Marinomonas mediterranea MMB-1: one gene and its partners. The protein of the gene in region 3 interacts with the protein of the main gene of each other region in a pairwise test. Links are inferred from orthologs where the notes say so. Each region holds a gene or a part of one and is shown on either strand. Other genes may lie near its edges. The genes, in order: ftsA, ftsZ and MARME_RS08900.

Evidence for each region.
Region 1: the proteins of MARME_RS08900 (region 3) and ftsA interact in binary tests that used the Escherichia coli proteins (3 or more experiments, as listed by UniProt). The link is inferred for Marinomonas mediterranea MMB-1 from one-to-one orthologs.
Region 2: the proteins of MARME_RS08900 (region 3) and ftsZ interact in binary tests that used the Escherichia coli proteins (3 or more experiments, as listed by UniProt). The link is inferred for Marinomonas mediterranea MMB-1 from one-to-one orthologs.

The regions. Positions count from the first base shown.
Region 1 is NC_015276.1:2,781,514-2,785,132, reverse strand. Bases 700-3,619 are described here. They hold ftsA (cell division protein FtsA), read left to right. Parts: upstream 700-1,483; coding sequence 1,484-2,755; downstream 2,756-3,619. Other genes in these bases: ftsZ (cell division protein FtsZ), read left to right, coding at 2,799-3,619; MARME_RS12665 (cell division protein FtsQ/DivIB), read left to right, coding at 727-1,416; MARME_RS12670 (D-alanine--D-alanine ligase), read left to right, coding at 700-722. In the rest of the region: more of MARME_RS12670, read left to right, coding at 1-699. UniProt on the Escherichia coli protein: Essential cell division protein that assists in the assembly of the Z ring. May serve as the principal membrane anchor for the Z ring.
Region 2 is NC_015276.1:2,774,639-2,783,037, reverse strand. Bases 1-2,824 are described here. They hold ftsZ (cell division protein FtsZ), read left to right. Parts: upstream 1-703; coding sequence 704-1,945; downstream 1,946-2,824. Other genes in these bases: lpxC (UDP-3-O-acyl-N-acetylglucosamine deacetylase), read left to right, coding at 2,051-2,824; ftsA (cell division protein FtsA), read left to right, coding at 1-660. In the rest of the region: more of lpxC, read left to right, coding at 2,825-2,965; preprotein translocase subunit SecA, read left to right, coding at 3,117-5,816; bifunctional glutamate N-acetyltransferase/amino-acid acetyltransferase ArgJ, read left to right, coding at 5,827-7,047; 8-oxo-dGTP diphosphatase MutT, read left to right, coding at 7,044-7,436; MARME_RS12630 (response regulator transcription factor), read right to left, coding at 7,522-8,319. UniProt on the Escherichia coli protein: Essential cell division protein that forms a contractile ring structure (Z ring) at the future cell division site. The regulation of the ring assembly controls the timing and the location of cell division.
Region 3 is NC_015276.1:1,953,239-1,961,790, reverse strand. Bases 3,021-5,997 are described here. They hold MARME_RS08900 (rod shape-determining protein), read right to left. Parts: upstream 5,043-5,997; coding sequence 3,999-5,042; downstream 3,021-3,998. Other genes in these bases: gatA (Asp-tRNA(Asn)/Glu-tRNA(Gln) amidotransferase subunit GatA), read left to right, coding at 5,588-5,997; gatC (Asp-tRNA(Asn)/Glu-tRNA(Gln) amidotransferase subunit GatC), read left to right, coding at 5,285-5,572; mreC (rod shape-determining protein MreC), read right to left, coding at 3,141-3,977; mreD (rod shape-determining protein MreD), read right to left, coding at 3,021-3,144. Outside these bases: MARME_RS08925 (YhdP family phospholipid transporter), read right to left, coding at 1-602; rng (ribonuclease G), read right to left, coding at 619-2,073; MARME_RS08915 (Maf family protein), read right to left, coding at 2,066-2,662; more of mreD, read right to left, coding at 2,671-3,020; more of gatA, read left to right, coding at 5,998-7,048; Asp-tRNA(Asn)/Glu-tRNA(Gln) amidotransferase subunit GatB, read left to right, coding at 7,051-8,496. UniProt on the Escherichia coli protein: Forms membrane-associated dynamic filaments that are essential for cell shape determination. Acts by regulating cell wall synthesis and cell elongation, and thus cell shape.

The DNA of each region.
Region 1 (3,619 bases), 830 kb from region 3 along the record:
AGGATGGTCATATTCAGGCGCTTCTGGATTTGATGTCAAAACCCTATACAGGGAGTCGTCAGTTAGCTTGCGCATTGGCGATGGACAAACTGATGACTAAAAAGTTATGGAAGGGGCTTGGGATTCCGACACCGGATTATATTGCTGATGCAAGTGATGTTTCAGTTGAGTGTGTTGAAAGGCAGTTGTCATACCCCGTTATAGTGAAGCCGTCACGCGAAGGTTCCACGATTGGTATTAGTAAGGCGGACAATACAGAGCAGTTAATGCAGGCGCTTCGAGATGCGCGTGAGTATGACTCCGAAATACTTGTGGAAGAGTTTATAGAGGGGCCTGAATTTACCGTTTCGATTATCAATGACGAAGCATACCCTGCAATCGGTCTCAAACCGTCAGAAGATCATCAGCTGTACGATTACGAAGCAAAATATTTGGCGGATGATACCGAATATCGATTGCCTTCTGGTTTGAGTGACGATGATGAATCTCGGTTGAAAGCGTTGTCTCTTGATGCTTATTTAGCTGTTGGGTGTAAAGGTTGGGGCCGTGTTGATGTTATGCGTCGTAATAACGGCGACTTTTCCGTGCTTGAGGTAAATACCTCTCCTGGAATGACGTCTCATAGTTTAGTGCCAATGGCGGCTGCTCATGTCGGTATCAGCTATCAAGATTTAGTCGAAAAAATACTGTGTTCTGCTTGGGATTCAGTGGGGAGTATCTGAGAAAATGCGTTTAGCGGCCTTGCTTGGGGCGATTTCTTTGATTGTGTTCGCTATTTTCCAAGGGGAGCAAGATAGTTCACCTAATGAGCGCTGGTTTGCTGTCAAAAAAATAGAAATTGAAGGTCGGCTGATCAATGCTAAGCGTCAAGAGTTAGAAATAGCTTATGATGTATTGTTGGGTGAAAGTTTGCTAACTCTTTCGCTGTCGCAAGCAGAGACGGTTGCAGTGTCTCCTGAGTGGGTCGCCAGTGCGCGCATTCGAAAGGTATGGCCGGATAAAATTGTGGTTGAGGTGAAAGAACATCAACCGATCGCTTATTGGAATTCGAGGCAGATAGTCACCTCGAATGGAGAGGTGATTTCTCCTCGTCATGGCGAAACTTTGCCGCTAGCGAATTTGAAAGGTCCTGATTCTAGTAGTCAGGTTGTTTTGGATCAGTTTGGTCTTATGAGTCAAATGCTATCAAACTCGTCATTGAGAATAAAAGAGCTTGTACTGGAGAAACGTGGTGCATGGAATATCAAGTTTCAAAATGATGTGTATGTAAAACTCGGGCGAGACAAGGTTTTAGAGCGTTTACAGCGGTTTATTGCCGTGTATAAAAGTGATTTATCAGGTAAAATAGAGAATGTTTTGTCTGTTGATGCTCGGTACCCTCATGGGGTGGCGGTACAATGGAACGAGAAATTATGAATTTGGCTCGCTTGTTGCTTGAATATGAGCATAAAAGTTGCGATTTAGCGATAACTAGGAAGGTAGAATGATAGTTGGCTTAGACGTTGGTACATCAAAAGTAACTTGCATAGTAGGTGAGGTACTAGGTGATGGAAACGTTGAAATTGTTGGTATAGGTACTCAGCCTGCTAAAGGGATGAAAAGAGGCGTTGTTATCAATATTGAATCTACCGTTCAGTCTATTCAAAGAGCGGTAGAAGAAGCAGAGTTGATGGCGGGGTGTAATATTCACTCTGTCTACGTTAGTGTGGCTGGGAGTCATATCCGTAGCCAAAACTCTCACGGTATTGTTGCAGTAAAAGATGGTGAAGTTCAAAAAGAAGACATTGAACGTGTCATTGATGCTGCTCAAGCTGTTCCTATTTCTTCTGACCAACGCCTTCTTCATGTTCTGCCACAAGAGTTTCAAATTGATTCGCAGGAAGGTATACGAGACCCTTTGGGTATGTCTGGTGTGCGCCTTGAGGCCAATGTTCATTTGGTCTCGGGGGCTGCTAATGCTGTGATGAACGTCGAAAAATGCATCAAGAAATGTGGTTTGGGTGTTGATGGCGTTATTTTGTCTCAACTTGCTTCCAGTGATACTAGCTTAAGCGAAGACGAAAAAGAGCTTGGCGTTTGCCTTGTTGATATTGGTGCTGGAACGTCTGATATTGCCGTTTGGGTGGATGGTGCTTTGCATCACACTTCTGTTGTTCCTGTTGCAGGCGATCAGGTTACCAATGATATTTCTATGGCTTTGCGTACGCCAACGGTACATGCTGAAGATATAAAGATTAAATATGCCTGTGCGTTGTCCTCGTTGGCTTCTACCGATCAAGTGATAGATGTTCCGAGCGTTGGGGATCGCCAGTCGAGGTCTATTTCTCGTCATGCATTAGCGGAAGTTGTTGAAGCTCGCTACGAAGAAATTTACCAACTTATCTATGATGAGTTGCAACGTAGTGGTTTTGCGGAACGAATACCTGCAGGGGTTGTCGTAACTGGCGGCACTGCGTTAATGGAGGGTGCTGTTGAGCTCGCGGAGCGTATCTTTGATATGCCTGTTCGGCTAGCGACACCAACGAATGTTAAAGGAATCTCCGAGATTGTCGATAACTCTATGTATGCGACAAGCGTTGGTTTATTAGCAAATGGAAGTGCTGAAATGGATGATATGGTTGCCGAACCGTCAAGTGTTTTGCGGGCCGGAAGTAGTAGAAATACACAAGATGTTAACTCTGATGAGACCAAGCCGTCTTTCAGTGCAACGAAAGCTTGGCATAAAGTAAAAGATTGGTTTCAAAGTTATATTTAATGATTGTCATTTTTGACAGCAGATTTTTAGGAGCGCGTCGCCCATGAATGTGTTTGATTTAGCAGATGAAAATTTATCCGACAACGCTGTAATCAAGGTTGTTGGAGTTGGTGGTGGCGGTGGCAATGCCGTGCGTCATATGTTGGAAAACCAGCTTGAGGGCGTAGAGTTTATCTGCGCTAATACGGATTCTAAGGCTCTGATGGGGCTGGATTCTGGAATTACATTGCAGCTTGGTACCACGGTGACAAAGGGGCTTGGTGCGGGAGCGAACCCTTCCGTTGGCCGTGATTCTGCATTAGAAGATCAAGAGAAAATTACTCAGCTTCTAACGGGTGCAGATATGGTATTTATTACGGCTGGTATGGGTGGTGGCACCGGAACGGGAGCTGCACCTGTCATTGCTCAAGTTGCACGAGAATTGGGGATTTTGACTGTTGCCGTTGTGACGAAGCCGTTTCCATTTGAAGGGCGTCGCAGAGCTAAGGTTGCAGATGCGGGGCTTCAAGAGCTACGTGAGAATGTTGACTCGCTTATAACCGTTCCGAATGAGAGGCTGCTGCCTGTTTTAGGTAAGAATATTTCATTACTTAAAGCGTTTGGTGAAGCGAATAATGTTTTGTTCAATGCTGTTCAGGGTATTACCGACCTTATAATGAGACCTGGTTTGATAAACGTCGATTTCGCCGATGTTAAAACAGTGATGTCGGAAATGGGGATGGCAATGATGGGAACGGGGTCTGCCATCGGAGAAGATCGTGCGCGTGTTGCTGCGGAAGCGGCAATACACAACCCTTTGCTTGAAGATATTAATCTTAAAGGTGCTCGTGGCGTATTAGTTAATATCACGGCAAACGAAGAGGT
Region 2 (8,399 bases), 820 kb from region 3 along the record:
GCTGGAACGTCTGATATTGCCGTTTGGGTGGATGGTGCTTTGCATCACACTTCTGTTGTTCCTGTTGCAGGCGATCAGGTTACCAATGATATTTCTATGGCTTTGCGTACGCCAACGGTACATGCTGAAGATATAAAGATTAAATATGCCTGTGCGTTGTCCTCGTTGGCTTCTACCGATCAAGTGATAGATGTTCCGAGCGTTGGGGATCGCCAGTCGAGGTCTATTTCTCGTCATGCATTAGCGGAAGTTGTTGAAGCTCGCTACGAAGAAATTTACCAACTTATCTATGATGAGTTGCAACGTAGTGGTTTTGCGGAACGAATACCTGCAGGGGTTGTCGTAACTGGCGGCACTGCGTTAATGGAGGGTGCTGTTGAGCTCGCGGAGCGTATCTTTGATATGCCTGTTCGGCTAGCGACACCAACGAATGTTAAAGGAATCTCCGAGATTGTCGATAACTCTATGTATGCGACAAGCGTTGGTTTATTAGCAAATGGAAGTGCTGAAATGGATGATATGGTTGCCGAACCGTCAAGTGTTTTGCGGGCCGGAAGTAGTAGAAATACACAAGATGTTAACTCTGATGAGACCAAGCCGTCTTTCAGTGCAACGAAAGCTTGGCATAAAGTAAAAGATTGGTTTCAAAGTTATATTTAATGATTGTCATTTTTGACAGCAGATTTTTAGGAGCGCGTCGCCCATGAATGTGTTTGATTTAGCAGATGAAAATTTATCCGACAACGCTGTAATCAAGGTTGTTGGAGTTGGTGGTGGCGGTGGCAATGCCGTGCGTCATATGTTGGAAAACCAGCTTGAGGGCGTAGAGTTTATCTGCGCTAATACGGATTCTAAGGCTCTGATGGGGCTGGATTCTGGAATTACATTGCAGCTTGGTACCACGGTGACAAAGGGGCTTGGTGCGGGAGCGAACCCTTCCGTTGGCCGTGATTCTGCATTAGAAGATCAAGAGAAAATTACTCAGCTTCTAACGGGTGCAGATATGGTATTTATTACGGCTGGTATGGGTGGTGGCACCGGAACGGGAGCTGCACCTGTCATTGCTCAAGTTGCACGAGAATTGGGGATTTTGACTGTTGCCGTTGTGACGAAGCCGTTTCCATTTGAAGGGCGTCGCAGAGCTAAGGTTGCAGATGCGGGGCTTCAAGAGCTACGTGAGAATGTTGACTCGCTTATAACCGTTCCGAATGAGAGGCTGCTGCCTGTTTTAGGTAAGAATATTTCATTACTTAAAGCGTTTGGTGAAGCGAATAATGTTTTGTTCAATGCTGTTCAGGGTATTACCGACCTTATAATGAGACCTGGTTTGATAAACGTCGATTTCGCCGATGTTAAAACAGTGATGTCGGAAATGGGGATGGCAATGATGGGAACGGGGTCTGCCATCGGAGAAGATCGTGCGCGTGTTGCTGCGGAAGCGGCAATACACAACCCTTTGCTTGAAGATATTAATCTTAAAGGTGCTCGTGGCGTATTAGTTAATATCACGGCAAACGAAGAGGTGGGCTTGTCTGAGTTTACCGAAGTTGGTGGGATCATTGAGGAGTATGCGTCAGAAGATGCAACGGTTGTTATTGGTTGTGCAATTGATCCGACTGTAGAAGATGAAATGCGGGTCACGGTAGTTGCTACGGGGCTAGAAGGGCAAAGTGCTAATGTTGAGATGAAATCCGCAGTGGGTGATGTGTCTGCGGTAAAGCCTTCAGTAACTCAGTCTGCGCCTTCTGCATCTAACGCATCAAAGCCAGCTGTAGAAGCGGTGGCTAAGCCAGTTGTAACGTCTTCTGCTGTTCAGAAGGATGACGTTTCTTCTGAGGAGTCGCAGGTTAAGGCAAACGATAAGAGTTTAGAGTCCTCTAAAGGGGCAGATGATCAATTATCGTATTTGGATATCCCAGCGTTTTTGCGTCGTCAGGCTGATTGATTTGCGTAAAAAATACGTAATTAATCATCTTTGAATTGTATAAATTTTAGTTAGTTGATAACATTCTCATTAATTAACTATCTGTAATGAAATTGTAGGAAAATAATGGTACGTCAGCGCACACTGAAAAATATTATCCGCGCTACTGGGGTTGGCTTGCACTCTGGTGAAAAAGTGTATTTGACGCTCAAACCAGCGCCAGTCAATACTGGTATTGTGTTTGTTCGGACTGATCTTGAGCCACCGGTAGAAATAGTTGGCGATGCGCGTGCTGTTGGGTCGACAAATTTTGCGACAGCGTTGTGCTCTGACGACGTTAAAGTAAGTACGGTAGAGCACCTAATGTCTGCGATGGCGGGATTAGGTGTAGACAATGCTTATGTTGAGGTGAGTGCAAGTGAGATTCCTCTAATGGACGGAAGTGCTAGTCCATTCGTGTTCTTGCTGCAATCTGCTGGTCTTGAAGAGCAAAGCGCACCGAAAAAGTTTATTCGTATCACCAAGCCGATTCGAGTAGAGGAAGGGGATAAATATGCCATCCTTGAGCCTCATTCTGGCTTTAGGCTGACTTTTACGATCGATTTTGATCATCCTGCTATTGGTGAAGATGTTCAGAATACCTCGATTGATTTCTCTACAACGACTTTTGTGAAAGAAATCAGTCGTGCTCGTACGTTCGGGTTTATGAAAGATCTTGAGTACTTCAAAAACAATGATTTGGCTCGTGGCGCTAATATGGATAACGCCATTGTTCTTGATGACTTTAAAGTTCTGAATGACGAAGGATTGCGTTATAGAGATGAGCTAGTGCGCCATAAGGTTTTGGATGCGATTGGCGATTTATATCTACTAGGACATAGTTTGATTGGTGAGTATAAGGCTCATAAATCAGGGCATGCTCTAAATAATAAGCTACTGCTAGCTTTGCTTGAGCGTCAGGATGCGTGGGAATATGTTTCATTTGAAGATGAGGCTCAAGTGATGCCCATTTCATTTGTAGAGCCTGTTGCTGCGAATTAACTGATTGTAAATTAAGCATTTAGTTGTTTATACACAAAAAAGCCAGACAAATGTCTGGCTTTTTTGTGTATATATGCTTGTTATTTCATGTTTTGCCCCACATTACCATGTTAAACTCTAACCACTATAAATTTAGCGACGTTGAAATAAGATGCTAGGAACAGTCATTAAGAAAGTTATCGGTACAAAGAATGACCGAGAAGTTAAAAAATACAGAAAAGTTGTTAATCAGATCAATCAGCTAGAAGAGCGCTACTCTGCTTTTAGTGATGATGAGTTAATGGCGCAAACATCCGACTTTAGGTCGCGCTTAGAGAAAGGCGAGACCTTGGGCTCCCTGCTTCCTGAGGCTTTCGCAACCGTTCGCGAAGCGAGTAAGCGAATCATGGGTATGCGACATTTTGATGTTCAGCTGATTGGGGCAATGGTTCTCAATAATGGCTCAATAGCAGAAATGCGCACGGGTGAAGGTAAAACACTTGTTGCTACTTTGGCTGTATACCTTAATGCATTGACTTCGAAAGGTGTTCATGTCGTTACAGTCAATGATTATCTAGCAAAGCGTGATGCTAACTGGATGCGCCCACTGTACGAATTTCTCGATCTAAGTGTCGGTGTTGTCTATGCTGGGCAAGAGAAGGAAGAAAAGCGAGCGGCTTATTTGAGCGATATTACCTATGGCACAAATAATGAGTTTGGCTTTGACTACTTGCGCGACAATATGATCTTTAGAATGGAGGACCGCGTTCAGCGTGATCTTCATTTTGCTGTGGTTGATGAAGTTGACTCTATCCTAATCGATGAGGCAAGAACGCCACTTATTATCTCTGGAGCTGTAGAAGACAGTTCTGAGCAATATAAAAAGATTAATCAGCTTATTCCATTGCTTGTTAAGCAAGAGGAAGAGGGTGATGAAACGGGTCACTACACCTATGATGAAGCTCAGAAAAATATCGAGCTTACCGAAGACGGGCATCAGTTTGTAGAGGCTTGGTTGGTAGAGCAAGAAATGCTGCAGGAAGGCGATAGTTTGTATTCTGCATCTAATTTGGCGCTGCTGCATCACGTGCATGCTTCTATGCGAGCTCATGTTATTTTCAAAAAGAACGTTGACTATGTTGTTCAAGGTGGTCAAGTCGTTATCGTGGATGAGCATACGGGTCGAACTATGGCTGGTCGTCGTTGGTCTGAAGGTATACATCAGGCTGTCGAGGCAAAAGAAGGTGTCGCTATCCAGGCAGAGAGTCAAACACTGGCTTCGACAACATTTCAGAACTATTTCAGGCTTTATGAAAAATTGTCTGGCATGACTGGGACGGCAGATACAGAAGCTTATGAGTTTCAGCAAATTTACGGGCTGACTGTTGTGGTTATTCCGACGAACAAAGTGGTTCAACGTAAAGATCACAATGACTTGATCTATATGTCGACCCAAGAGAAGTTCGAGGCCATCGTTAAAGATATTGAGGTCGTTGTAAAAGAAGGGCGACCAGTATTGGTCGGTACTGCTTCTATTGACTACTCTGAGCTGCTTTCTGGATACCTAAATAAAGTAGGTATTGAGCACAATGTATTAAATGCTAAACACCATGAACGTGAGGCTGAAATCGTTGCAGGTGCAGGTCGTTCCGGCGCGGTGACAATTGCGACAAACATGGCGGGTCGTGGTACTGACATCGTTTTGGGCGGCAACCTACAGACGGAGTTGGCGGAACTTGGTGCGGACGCAACAGAGGCGCAAATTGAGGCTGTTAAGTCTGATTGGGAGTCTAGACATCAGGCGGTATTGGCTGCAGGTGGGCTACATATTATTGGTACAGAGCGCCACGAGTCTCGTCGTATTGATAATCAGCTTCGTGGTCGAGCGGGTCGTCAGGGTGATGTCGGTTCATCTCGCTTCTATTTGTCGCTTGAAGATAACCTGATGCGTATCTTTATGTCTGATCGTATTAAGAAAATGATGCAGGCACTGGGTATGGAAAAGGGCGAGGCGATAGAGCACAAAATGGTCTCTAATGCCATTGAGAAAGCTCAGCGTAAAGTGGAAGGAAGAAACTTTGATATTCGTAAGCAGCTTCTTGAGTACGATGATGTTGCTAACGATCAGCGTCAAGTAATTTACACTCAGCGTTATGACATGATGTCATCTGATGATTTGTCAGGTGCAATTGAATCTATGCGTGAAGAAGTGGTGGCTGGGGTTATCGATGAGTTTATTCCGCCTCAAAGCATGTTTGATCAATGGGACCTGGACGGTTTAGAAGAAAAGATCAAAAACGAGTTTGGACTTGAGCTTGCAATTAAAGCTTGGGTGGAAGCCGATAAGAAGCTTTATGAAGAGCCTTTGCGTCAAAGAATTCTTGATGGTTTTATAGAGGATTATAAGGCGAAAGAAGAGGTTGCAGGTTCTGATTCAATTAGAGCATTTGAGAAGCAGGTCTTGTTGCAAGTACTCGATACATTGTGGAAAGAACACCTCCAAACAATGGATATGTTGCGCCAAGGTATTCATCTTCGCGGTTATGCTCAGAAAAACCCTAAACAAGAATATAAGCGTGAATCATTTGAGTTGTTCCAGAATTTATTAGAACAAATTAAATACGAAGTTGTTCAGATTACTGCTCGCGTGCGAGTGCAGTCTCCAGAAGAGGCGCAAAAAATAGAAGAGGCTAGGCAGCAGCAAGAAGAGCCGTTAAAAATGAGCGCTCAGCACCAGCAAGCGGCGGCTTTTGGAGAAGGTGCTTCTTCCGCTTCAGAGCAACAGTCTGAAGTTCCGAAAGTTGGCAGAAATGAGTCTTGCCCATGTGGCTCAGGAAAGAAATATAAGCAATGTCACGGACGTTTGGTATAAGGAGGGAAATATGGCTGTAGGTTTGGGTTCTTTTCCCGCTATTCCGAATATCAGTGGTGTGCGTTTCGCTGTCGTTGAAGCAGGGATAAAAAAAGCGTCTCGTAAAGATCTTGTTGTTTTTGAGATTGATAAAGGGGCGAGCGTAGCAGGCGTTTTTACGCAAAATGCTTTTTGCGCAGCGCCAGTTCGTTTGTGTCGTGAGCACTTGTTGCAATCCGTTCCGAGGTATCTGGTTATTAATACTGGAAATGCCAATGCTGGAACGGGGAAGCGAGGTTATCAAGGTGCGTTATCAACCTGTGAATCATTGGCATCTATTGTTGGGTGTAAGGTCTCTGAGGTACTGCCGTTTTCGACAGGTGTGATAGGAGAGCCGTTGCCAACAGATAAAATTGTCGATGTGCTACCTAATGCGTTGGCATCATTGGATTACGGTAATTGGCAGGATGCCGGTGAAGGTATTATGACGACAGATACGCGACCTAAAGGCGCGTACCGTCAATTTGAAGTTAACGGAAAACATTATACTGTCGGTGGGATCTCAAAAGGGGCGGGTATGATTCGTCCTAACATGGCCACTATGTTGGGCTATGTTTTTACTGATATTTCAATTGATCAGAATGTTTTGCAAGACCTTCTGAAAAAAACGACAGATAAAAGCTTTAATCGCATTACTATAGACAGCGATACCTCTACAAATGATTCGTGTATTGCGGTGGCTACTGGTGCAGCGGGCAATGAAAAAATAACGAATATTCAAACGGAATTGGGTCTGGCTTTTGAGCAAGCTTTTACTGAGGTAATGCAGGAGCTTGCTCATGCTATCGTTCGAGATGGTGAAGGTGCGACAAAGTTTGTGACGGTTCAGGTGGTTGGGGCAAAATCACAAGAAGACGCTGCTTTAGTTGGCTTTGAAATTGCCCATTCTCCCCTTGTTAAAACGGCGTTATTTGCTTCTGATCCGAATTGGGGGCGTATCCTTGCTGTCGTTGGTCGTGCGCCTATTGCTGATTTAGATGTTGATCGTGTGAATATTTCACTTAACGGATGCTTAATTGTTTCTGAAGGTGGTCGATCTGATGGCTACACGGAAGAGTTAGGTCAAGCGGCCATGAATCCAGAAGAGATTACAATTGTAATCGATTTGGGTGTTGGTGAATGTAAAGATACCGTTTGGACGACCGATTTGTCTCATGAGTACGTTACGATCAATGCGGAATACAGAACGTGAAGCAAGTAGAGGTTTCTGCAGGTATTATTAAGCGAGGAGATCGTATTTTTCTGGCATTCAGAGACGAAGCGCAGCATCAAGGAGGGTTGTGGGAGTTTCCTGGAGGCAAATGCGAAGCTGCTGAGTCCTCTTATGATGCGTTGTGTCGTGAATTGTTAGAAGAGTGTGGTATCACGGTGGGTTCCGCAGAGCTGTTTAAAGAAGTGCGTCATGATTACGGCGATAAGCTTGTCGTGTTGTATTTCTATCTGGTTGACGATTTTAAAGGAGAACCAACTGGAGCTGAAAACCAACAGGTTTCTTGGTTTGATTTGAAAATGTTGGCTGAGTTGGATTTTCCAGCGGCCAATCAGGTTATCGTTGATGAGTTGATAGAAGCTTATTGTTAAAGAGTTAGTTTTATTTGTGGCCCTATATTTTAAAAAGGAAGCATTTGCTTCCTTTTTTTGTTCTTGTTGATTATGCGGTTAACACTTAACCAAGCAAATTGTGTAAGAGTGTCTTTATTGTCGTGGGAGTAAATGTCTTATCGCAAAGAGCGTCGACATCACCTTTTGCGATATTGGAAAGCTGGGGGGTATCCGCGTCTGAGCTAACCATTAATACAGGGATGTGAGAATGGTTCGATGACGTTTTTACATAGTTTGCGAGTTCAACACCGTTCATTTCAGGCATATTGTAGTCTGTGATTATCAGGTCGTATGTATTTTCTTCGAGGAGTTCGAGGGCAGCGCGGCCATCGTCTGCACGGTCTATGAACATTATTCCCATTGATTGGAGTGTACGAGAAATGTGTTTTTGTGCCATATTGCTATCATCAGCGATTAGCACTTTTAGCTCTCGAGGGTCGAAAAATTCTAATTCTATTTCTTCTTCGTTGTTTAGATCTAGGGTTGCTTTGATGGCTGTATCTAAATCATCACGAGAGAATGGTTTTGGTAAGATGGCGAGTAGTCCGTTTTGTCGAAGATATTCAAGTGACTCCCTTTTTCGTTCGCTTGAAACCAGCATAAACGGAACGTCAGCGGTGCTTGGTGTTGTTCTAATGAAATTAATGACATCGTCCGCTGTGCCGTCTTCAAGGTACATTGAAGAGATTACTAAGTCGGGAGTGTGCATTGCTAGTGTATTCGAGGCTGATGCTACGTTGTCGGCTACATCAATGTCCGAGACCCCTGATTCGCGCAGTGCGTTAACGATAATTTTCTGTTGAGCTTTCGACGGCTCTATTAGGACGATTGATAGCTCTTGTGCATCTGCAATCAGTTTCATTTTGAATAAGTCTCTCATGTTTACATCAGTATTAAGAATATCAATGTTCGGTGTGGAAGCCTGTTACAAAATGTAGTCAT
Region 3 (8,552 bases):
TCGGCCTGCCCCATCGTACGATCGGCGTATTCACGTATTACAAATGTTGGGATACGAAGCATTTGAGAATCAAAGTTTTCACTTGTTAACGATATCTTCGAGTCATTAATGATCCATTGCTTCTGGCTTGATAAATAATCAATCACTCGCTCCGCAACGACTTCAGGGTCAGACACGGAATCAGGCGAAGCATTCGAATTAAAGCCAACAAGACCGATCTTACCGTGCGACTCTTTGAGGTGAAGGGAAAGCCCATTTACGCGCACATTACGAAACTGAGGAGAAAGAGTAAGCAGGGACTTAAAGGTATCGAAGGACAGAGCGACTTGATCAACAGAAGCAACTGCTTCGCCGCTTACGGTACTAATACCTAACTTTGAAATGTTAATCGATATATCAATACCATTTAGGCTCCCGCCAAACGTTTCGATTTGAACGGGCAACCCAATGATTTGACTAATATTGCTTTCTATTTGAGGGCGGTAACGATCTGCTAAAGGTAAAAGCTGCTTTACGCTAACAACAATGGCAGCGAGCACGACGACAAAGCCGACGGCCGACCACCATAGCAAATTCACAATCCATCGAGAAACATTTTTCACCTCTTTACCCTCTGGATCACCTCAATACGACATCATATTGATCCTGCGTATAAACAGGGTCAACCTGGAATCGAATTGTTTTACCTATAAAAGCTTCCAACTCAGCGACTGCAACACTCTCTTCGTCTAAGAAACGCTCAACGACCGAACTCGAAGCCAACACAGTATACGTTTGAGAGTTATATGCACGATCGGCACGAAGAATCTCTCTAAACACTTCATAACATACCGTCTCAGGCGTCTTTACCAAGCCACTACCACGGCAAGCTCGACATGGCTCACACAAAACCTGACCTAGGCTTTCTCGCGTTCTTTTACGCGTCATTTCGACTAACCCTAGCTCAGACACACCCGTGATTTTCGTTTTTGCGTGATCCACTTCAAGTATTTTTTCCAACATGCGAAGAACCTGACGCTTATGCTCTTCATCCTCCATGTCGATAAAATCGATGATTATAATTCCACCAAGATTACGTAACCTAAGCTGTCGACCAATAGCCGTCGCTGCCTCTAAGTTGGTCTTATAAATGGTCTCTTCTAAGTTTCGTGTGCCGACATACGCCCCAGTATTGACATCGATGGTTGTCATTGACTCAGTTTGTTCGACTAACAAATACCCTCCAGACTTCAATGACACTTTTCGGTCTAAAGCCCTTTGAATCTCATCTTCGACACTATAAAGATCAAATATCGGGCGCTCACCAGGATAATACTCAATATGATTGGAAAGTTCTGGAATGAAATCGTCAGCAAATGATCTAAGTTTGGCAAAATTTTCTTTAGAATCGATCTTGATTTTTTCGGTTGTCAGGCTAATAAGGTCACGCATTGTCCTTAAATGAAGCGGTAAATCTTCGTAAATAACCGACGGAGCTTTAGCGCTCTTCATCCTCTTTTTGACGGACTGCCATAACCGCGTGAGAAACTTAATATCCGAAAGAATCTCTTCTTCTCCAGCCTTCTCTGCAGCGGTCCGTAGAATATAGCCGCTTGTTTCATCTGCATCCGTCAAGGCTTTAGACACAAGCGACTTCAGGCGCTCTCTCTCACTTTCATCTTCAATACGCTGACTTACACCGACATGTGCTTGGTCAGGCATATACACCAAATATCTTGAAGGAATAGACAAGTGAGTGGTTAGACGAGCACCTTTGGTACTAATTGGGTCCTTCGTAACCTGAACAACGAGCGATTGACCTTCTCGCAAATAGTCGCCTATTTGATCACTGGGATTAACCGCATCACGGTCAGCAATCTCGGAAACGTGTATAAATGCAGCCCGCTCTAAACCAATATCAACAAAAGCGGCCTGCATACCTGGTAAAACTCTGACAACTTTACCTTGATATATGTTACCTACAATACCTTTGCGACTAGAACGCTCAATATAGACTTCTTGTAACACGCCATTTTCGACTAATGCTACCCGTATCTCCATTGGCGTTACATTAATGAGAACATCTTCACTCATCGTTATTCTCCTGAAAAATTTGAACACCAAATTCATTTAAACGTTTAGCGGTTTCGAAAAGCGGCAAACCAACAACAGCGGAATACGAACCGGACATAGACTTAACGAAGCTAGCTCCAATACCTTGAATAGCATATGAGCCCGCTTTATCTATCGGCTCACCAGTACGCCAATACAACTCAATCTCCACATCGGAGATATTCCTAAACTCTACGTTCGTTGTAACAACATCTGTCACCACTCTTTGTAAGCGAGAATCGCAAATACATAACGACGTCATAACGTCATGAGAGCGATTAGCAAGCAAGCGCAGCATCCTTTTAGACTCATCAAGATCATCAGGTTTCCCTAAAATTTCACCGTCTATTACGACACTCGTATCCGATGCAATAATAATGGCATTTGAGTCTATGTTGAGCTTATCAGCAATTGAAAAGGCCTTCTCTTTTGCTACTCTTGCAACATACTCTTTAGGTAGCTCTAGCGCTAATGGCGTCTCATCAATATCGGCAGGCATCACGTCAAATGAGCCGACAAACGTACCAAGTAGCTCTTTGCGCCTAGGGGATGCGGATGCGAGGATAATCATTATAATTCCTAACTAATAGAATAGAGTCGACGAATACTTCTCAGCACCACGAAAGACCAAGGCCATAAAAAGCCGGTAATAATCGCTGGCATAAATATCATTAGAGTCGGTTCAGCATTGCCAACATAGTGATCCAACCAAAAATTAACCAGTTGATTGATACTAACAAGCAAAAATATAAAGACACCTTGCTGCCAACGCATGTACATACGAAGCCTTTGATAAAACAATGCACAAGCATAAGCAATGATGACATACGTTAAAGAGTGCTGACCAATTATACCACCTTGCAATAGGTCAACCATCAGCCCAAGAAACCACGCCACTCCTACACCTACTTTATAAGGCAACGCTATTACCCAGTATAGTACGACAAGTAGTGCCCATTCTGGGCGAAACCAAACAAGATCATCGGGAAAAGGAAGAGCTTCGAGCATTAACGCGACAATAAAGGTCAATAGAAAAATAAAGCTAGATTTCATTGTCTCTTTAGCTCCGGACGATCAATTAGCATAACATGGCGACTGCGACCTAGCTGAGCCAATGGAACAACATCAATCTCAGAGTAAGGATTCCCTGCAACATGCTTGACGGAGCGCACAACACCAACTGGATAACCAATGGGAAAACGTTTATCGAGCCCTGACGTAGTCAGTATATCGCCTTTCTTAATATCGGCCGTATGCGGCACACTCATTAGCTCCATGCGCTTCAGATCACCCGTACCACGAAGCACACTTCGAAGCCCAGTACGAGCAAGCTCTACAGGAACAAAGTGACTAGCGTCGGCTATTAAGAGAACGCGACTAGTATAAGCGGCGGTCTCTACCACTTGACCTAAGACCCCTGTTGCATCTAAAACAGGTTGTCCAACATAAGCCCCAGAGGAGAACCCTTTGTCAATTAATACCTTATGGCTGTAGGCGTTCTGATCAAAGCCTATTACTTCCGCCATAACGACTTTCTCGTCTACACGCTGCGAAGCATCAAGTAACTCACGCAGGCGCACATTTTCAGCACGAAGCGCATTAAGTTTTTGCAACTTACTGCGTAATATCAACAGCTCTTCATTTAGCCCTTGATTTTCCAGCACCAAGTCTTCACGACTTTCTAAATGATCGCCTGCCCAACTTAGCATCTGCTTAGGCGCATTAACCACAAGCTGTATGGGCGTGACTAACCAAGTAAAATAAGGACGAACCGTTGTAAAAGCATGATAGTGAGCATCTGCCACTATCATGCCAATGGACAAAGCGGCCAACATAAAAAACCTTACGCCGGAGACCTTACCCGTGAAGAAAAATGAGTTTTTAATAGCAGACCCCTAATTTACAGACTATTCATTATCCGCTGTAAATAACTCAGATGCATGCTTATCCATCATTTCTATTGCAAGACCACCGCCTCTGGCGACACAAGTCAACGGATCGTCAGCAACAATAACAGGCAACCCTGTTTCCTCACTGATTAAACGATCGATCTCACGTAACAACGCACCACCACCGGTCAATACTAGACCTGTTTCACCAATATCAGCAGCAAGCTCTGGAGGAGACTGTTCAAGCACACCTTTGACCGCTTGAACAATTTGCGCCAATGGCTCTTGCAGCGCATCCAGTATTTCCGTGCTTCGCAATGTAAACGAGCGAGGAATACCTTCGGCAAGATTTCGACCACGAACGTCGATTTGAAGCTCCTCTCCCGTATGGTATGCCATGCCAATCTCAGTTTTTATACGCTCTGCCGTAGCATCACCAATCAAACTACCATACTGACGTCGCACATACGTTGTAATCGCTTCATCAAATCGGTCACCACCGACTCGAATAGACTCGCGAGTAACAATGCCGTTAAGAGAGATAATTGCAATTTCCGTGGTACCACCGCCGATATCAATAACCATTGAGCCAGACGCTTCAGCAACAGGTAGCCCTGCCCCGATCGCCGCAGCCATTGGCTCTTCAATAATATACACTTCCCTTGCACCTGCACCCAACGCGGATTCTTTAATGGCTCTTCGTTCAACCTGAGTCGACTTACAAGGCACACACACCAATACGCGAGGGCTTGGTTTTAATAAGCTATTTTCGTGCACTTTAGAAATAAAGTACTGCAACATTTTTTCGGTAACATGAAAATCTGCGATGACACCATCCTTCATAGGGCGAATCGCTGTAATATTGCCCGGTGTACGACCCAACATACGTTTGGCGTCTACACCTACTGAGGCTACCGTTTTCTGATTTCCATTGTGACGAATCGCAACCACTGAGGGTTCGTCAAGCACAATACCGCGATCGCGTACATAGATAAGGGTATTTGCCGTTCCTAGATCAATCGACAAATCGCTTGAGAACATTCCCCTGATTTTCTTAAACATGAATTCCTACACCCTGAACAAAAAAACGATATGAACAGCGACAAAATGTACCAACCAGCGGTCATTTGAGCAAGGTGATTCCACTATGATTACGTAATAAATGTGTTCTATTTCTTTGTTTATTCGATTTTTTTTGTTTCTTGGGATTAATAACCAGTTTTTCATTACTAGATCTTTCTCGTATACGCAGATGCGGATACAATAAAAAGTATTTTTCAAACGTAAAATAAATTAGGTGGATCATGTCCCTAGAGAAACAAGACGTGCAAAAGATTGCACATCTGGCGCGCTTATCACTTAGCGATCAGGATGCAGAAGAATATCAGCACTCATTATCCAGCGTGCTTGATTTAGTAGAACAAATGCAGTCAGTCGATACAGATGGAGTTGAACCCCTTTCTAATCCACTAGAGGCGACCCAAAGACTGCGTGAAGACGTCGTGACTGAACAAGATCGTCGAGAGGCATTTTTATCCAACGCCCCTCAGACTGAGTCTGGCTTATTTCTAGTACCGCAAGTTATCGACTAATTAGAGTACCTATAAATGATTGATCAAAACATCCGATCTCTCGCGCAGAAACTGCGCAAAAAAGAGCTTTCAAGCGTTGAGTTAACGCAAGACTACCTAAAACGCATCAACGAAATTGATCCGCAGTTCAACAGCTTTATTACGGTCACCGATGAGCTAGCATTGGCGCAAGCACAAGCCGCAGACAACGCAATTGCAAACGGAGAGACCTCTCCGCTGACTGGCATTCCTGTTGCCCACAAAGACCTATTTTGTACCGAAGGCGTACTTACAACATGCGCCTCAAAAATTCTCCATAATTTTGTACCTCCATATGAGTCGACTGTCACCGCACGCATTAAAGCAGCTGGCGCCGTCGCACTAGGAAAAACAAATATGGACGAGTTTGCAATGGGCTCATCCAATGAAAACAGCTACTTTGGCGCAGTAAAAAACCCTTGGAATATCAATACTGTTCCCGGAGGTTCTTCTGGCGGCTCCGCAGCAGCTGTTGCAGCAGGACTCTGTGTTGCCGCGACAGGCACAGATACCGGCGGCTCTATTCGCCAACCTGCGTCATTTTGCGGCATCACCGGCTTAAAACCCACTTACGGCCGAGTCTCTCGCTTTGGCATGATTGCCTATGCATCTAGTCTTGATCAAGCTGGCCCTATGGCACGAAGCGCCGAGGACTGCGCGTACTTATTGCAGTCTTTTGCAGGTTTCGATACAAACGACTCAACCAGCTCCGAGACAGCCACAGAAGGTTATCTTGCGTCCATAGACTCACCATTAGCAGGCTTAAAAATTGGCCTTCCTAAAGAATATTTCGGTGACGGCTTAGACTCTGACGTTGCACAGGTCATCATGGATGCAGTGAAAGAATTTGAAAAATTGGGCGCTACCGTCCAAGAGATCTCACTCCCTAACCTAAACCTTAGCATTCCTTCTTACTACGTCATCGCGCCATCTGAAGCCTCTTCAAACCTTTCCCGCTTCGACGGTGTTCGATACGGGCACCGCTGTGAAGACCCTAAAGACCTGCTTGATATGTATATGCGCACTCGCTCCGAAGGGTTCGGTAAAGAAGTACAAAAGCGCATCATGGTTGGCACCTATGCACTGTCTGAAGGTTACTACGACGCCTATTACGTAAAAGCTCAGCGCATACGCCGACTTATCAAAGAAGACTTTGTTAAAGCCTATCAAGAAGTCGATGTTATTATGGGGCCCGTAGCACCAACGACCGCCTTTGGCCTAGGTGAAAAAACAACAGACCCAGTAGCAATGTATCTGGAAGATATTTATACATTATCGGTCAACCTTGCTGGCATCCCAGCCATGTCTGTTCCTGCAGGCTTCAGCAACGGCATGCCAGTTGGCCTACAAATCATGGGCAATTATTTTGACGAAGCCAAACTACTTAACGTCGCACACAAATTCCAGCAAGCGACTGACTGGCACACTCAAACCCCTAGCTTAGTAAAAGGAGCCTAAACATGAACTGGGAAGTCGTAATCGGCCTAGAGATTCATGCTCAATTGGCGACAAAATCGAAACTATTCTCTGGCGCCGCGACCAGCTTTGGCGCCGAGCCAAACACCAACACAACACTCGTTGACCTAGGAATGCCTGGTGCACTACCGGTCTTCAACAAAGAAGCATTACGCATGGCAGTTATGTTTGGTCATGCTGTAGACGCAGAAATCGGCATGACATCGGTCTTTGCACGTAAAAACTACTTCTACCCAGACTTGCCGAAAGGCTACCAGACAAGCCAAATGGATCATCCTATTGTCGGCCCTGGACACCTAGACGTAACACTTGAAGACGGAACAGTAACGCGAGTAGGCATCACACGCGCCCACTTAGAAGAAGATGCAGGAAAATCACTACACGAAGATTTCCACGGCATGACAGGTATCGACCTCAACCGCTCAAGCACACCGTTACTAGAAATCGTCTCAGAGCCAGACATTAGATCTGCCAAAGAAGCCGTCGCCTATGTAAAAATGATTCACTCAATTGTTACTTACCTTGGGATTTGTGACGGAAACATGGCGGAGGGCTCTATGCGCTGCGACGTCAACCTTTCCCTTCGTCCCAAAGGACAAGAAGAGTTTGGTACGCGAACGGAAATCAAAAATGTAAACTCATTCCGTTTCATTGAAAAAGCAATTTACTGCGAAATCGAGCGCCAAATGGACATTCTCGAAGATGGCGGAAAAATCGTACAAGAAACGCGCCTCTACGATCCAGATAAAGACGAAACCCGAAGCATGCGAAGCAAGGAAGACGCTAACGATTATCGCTACTTCCCCTGCCCAGACCTACTCCCTATCGTGCTTGACGATGAGTATGTTGAGGAAATTAGAGCCAATTTACCTGAGCTGCCTACACAAAAAGCGAAACGTTTCGAAGCAGAATACGCACTTAGCGAATACGATGCAGGCGTTTTATCCAGCTCACGCGCAATGGCAGACTACTTTGAAGACGCAGCGAAAACCGCTAAAAACTCAAAGTTGGCAGCCAACTGGGTAATGGGCGAAGTGAGTAAGTTCCTTAACCAGGAAAACCTAGACATTACAGAGAGCCCAGTTTCCGCGCAAGCATTAGGACAACTATTGAGCCGTATAGAAGACAACACAATCAACGGTAAAACGGCGAAAGACGTATTCCAAAGCATGTGGCAAGGCGAAGGCTCAGCAGATGAAATTATTGAGAAAAAAGGCCTTAAACAAGTAACAGATACTGGCGCAATAGAAACCCTAATTCAAAGCGTTATTGATGCAAACCCAGCTCAAGTAGAGCAATTCAAAGCATCAGAACCTGACAAGCAGAAAAAAATGATCGGTTTCTTTATGGGACAAGTCATGAAAGCTTCTCAAGGCAAAGCCAATCCTGGACTGGTTACCCCAATCCTAAATAAGTTACTAAACAACTAGAAAAACAAAAAAAGCGCACCTTTAAAACTGGGTGCGCTTTCTATTAAAACCGCAGC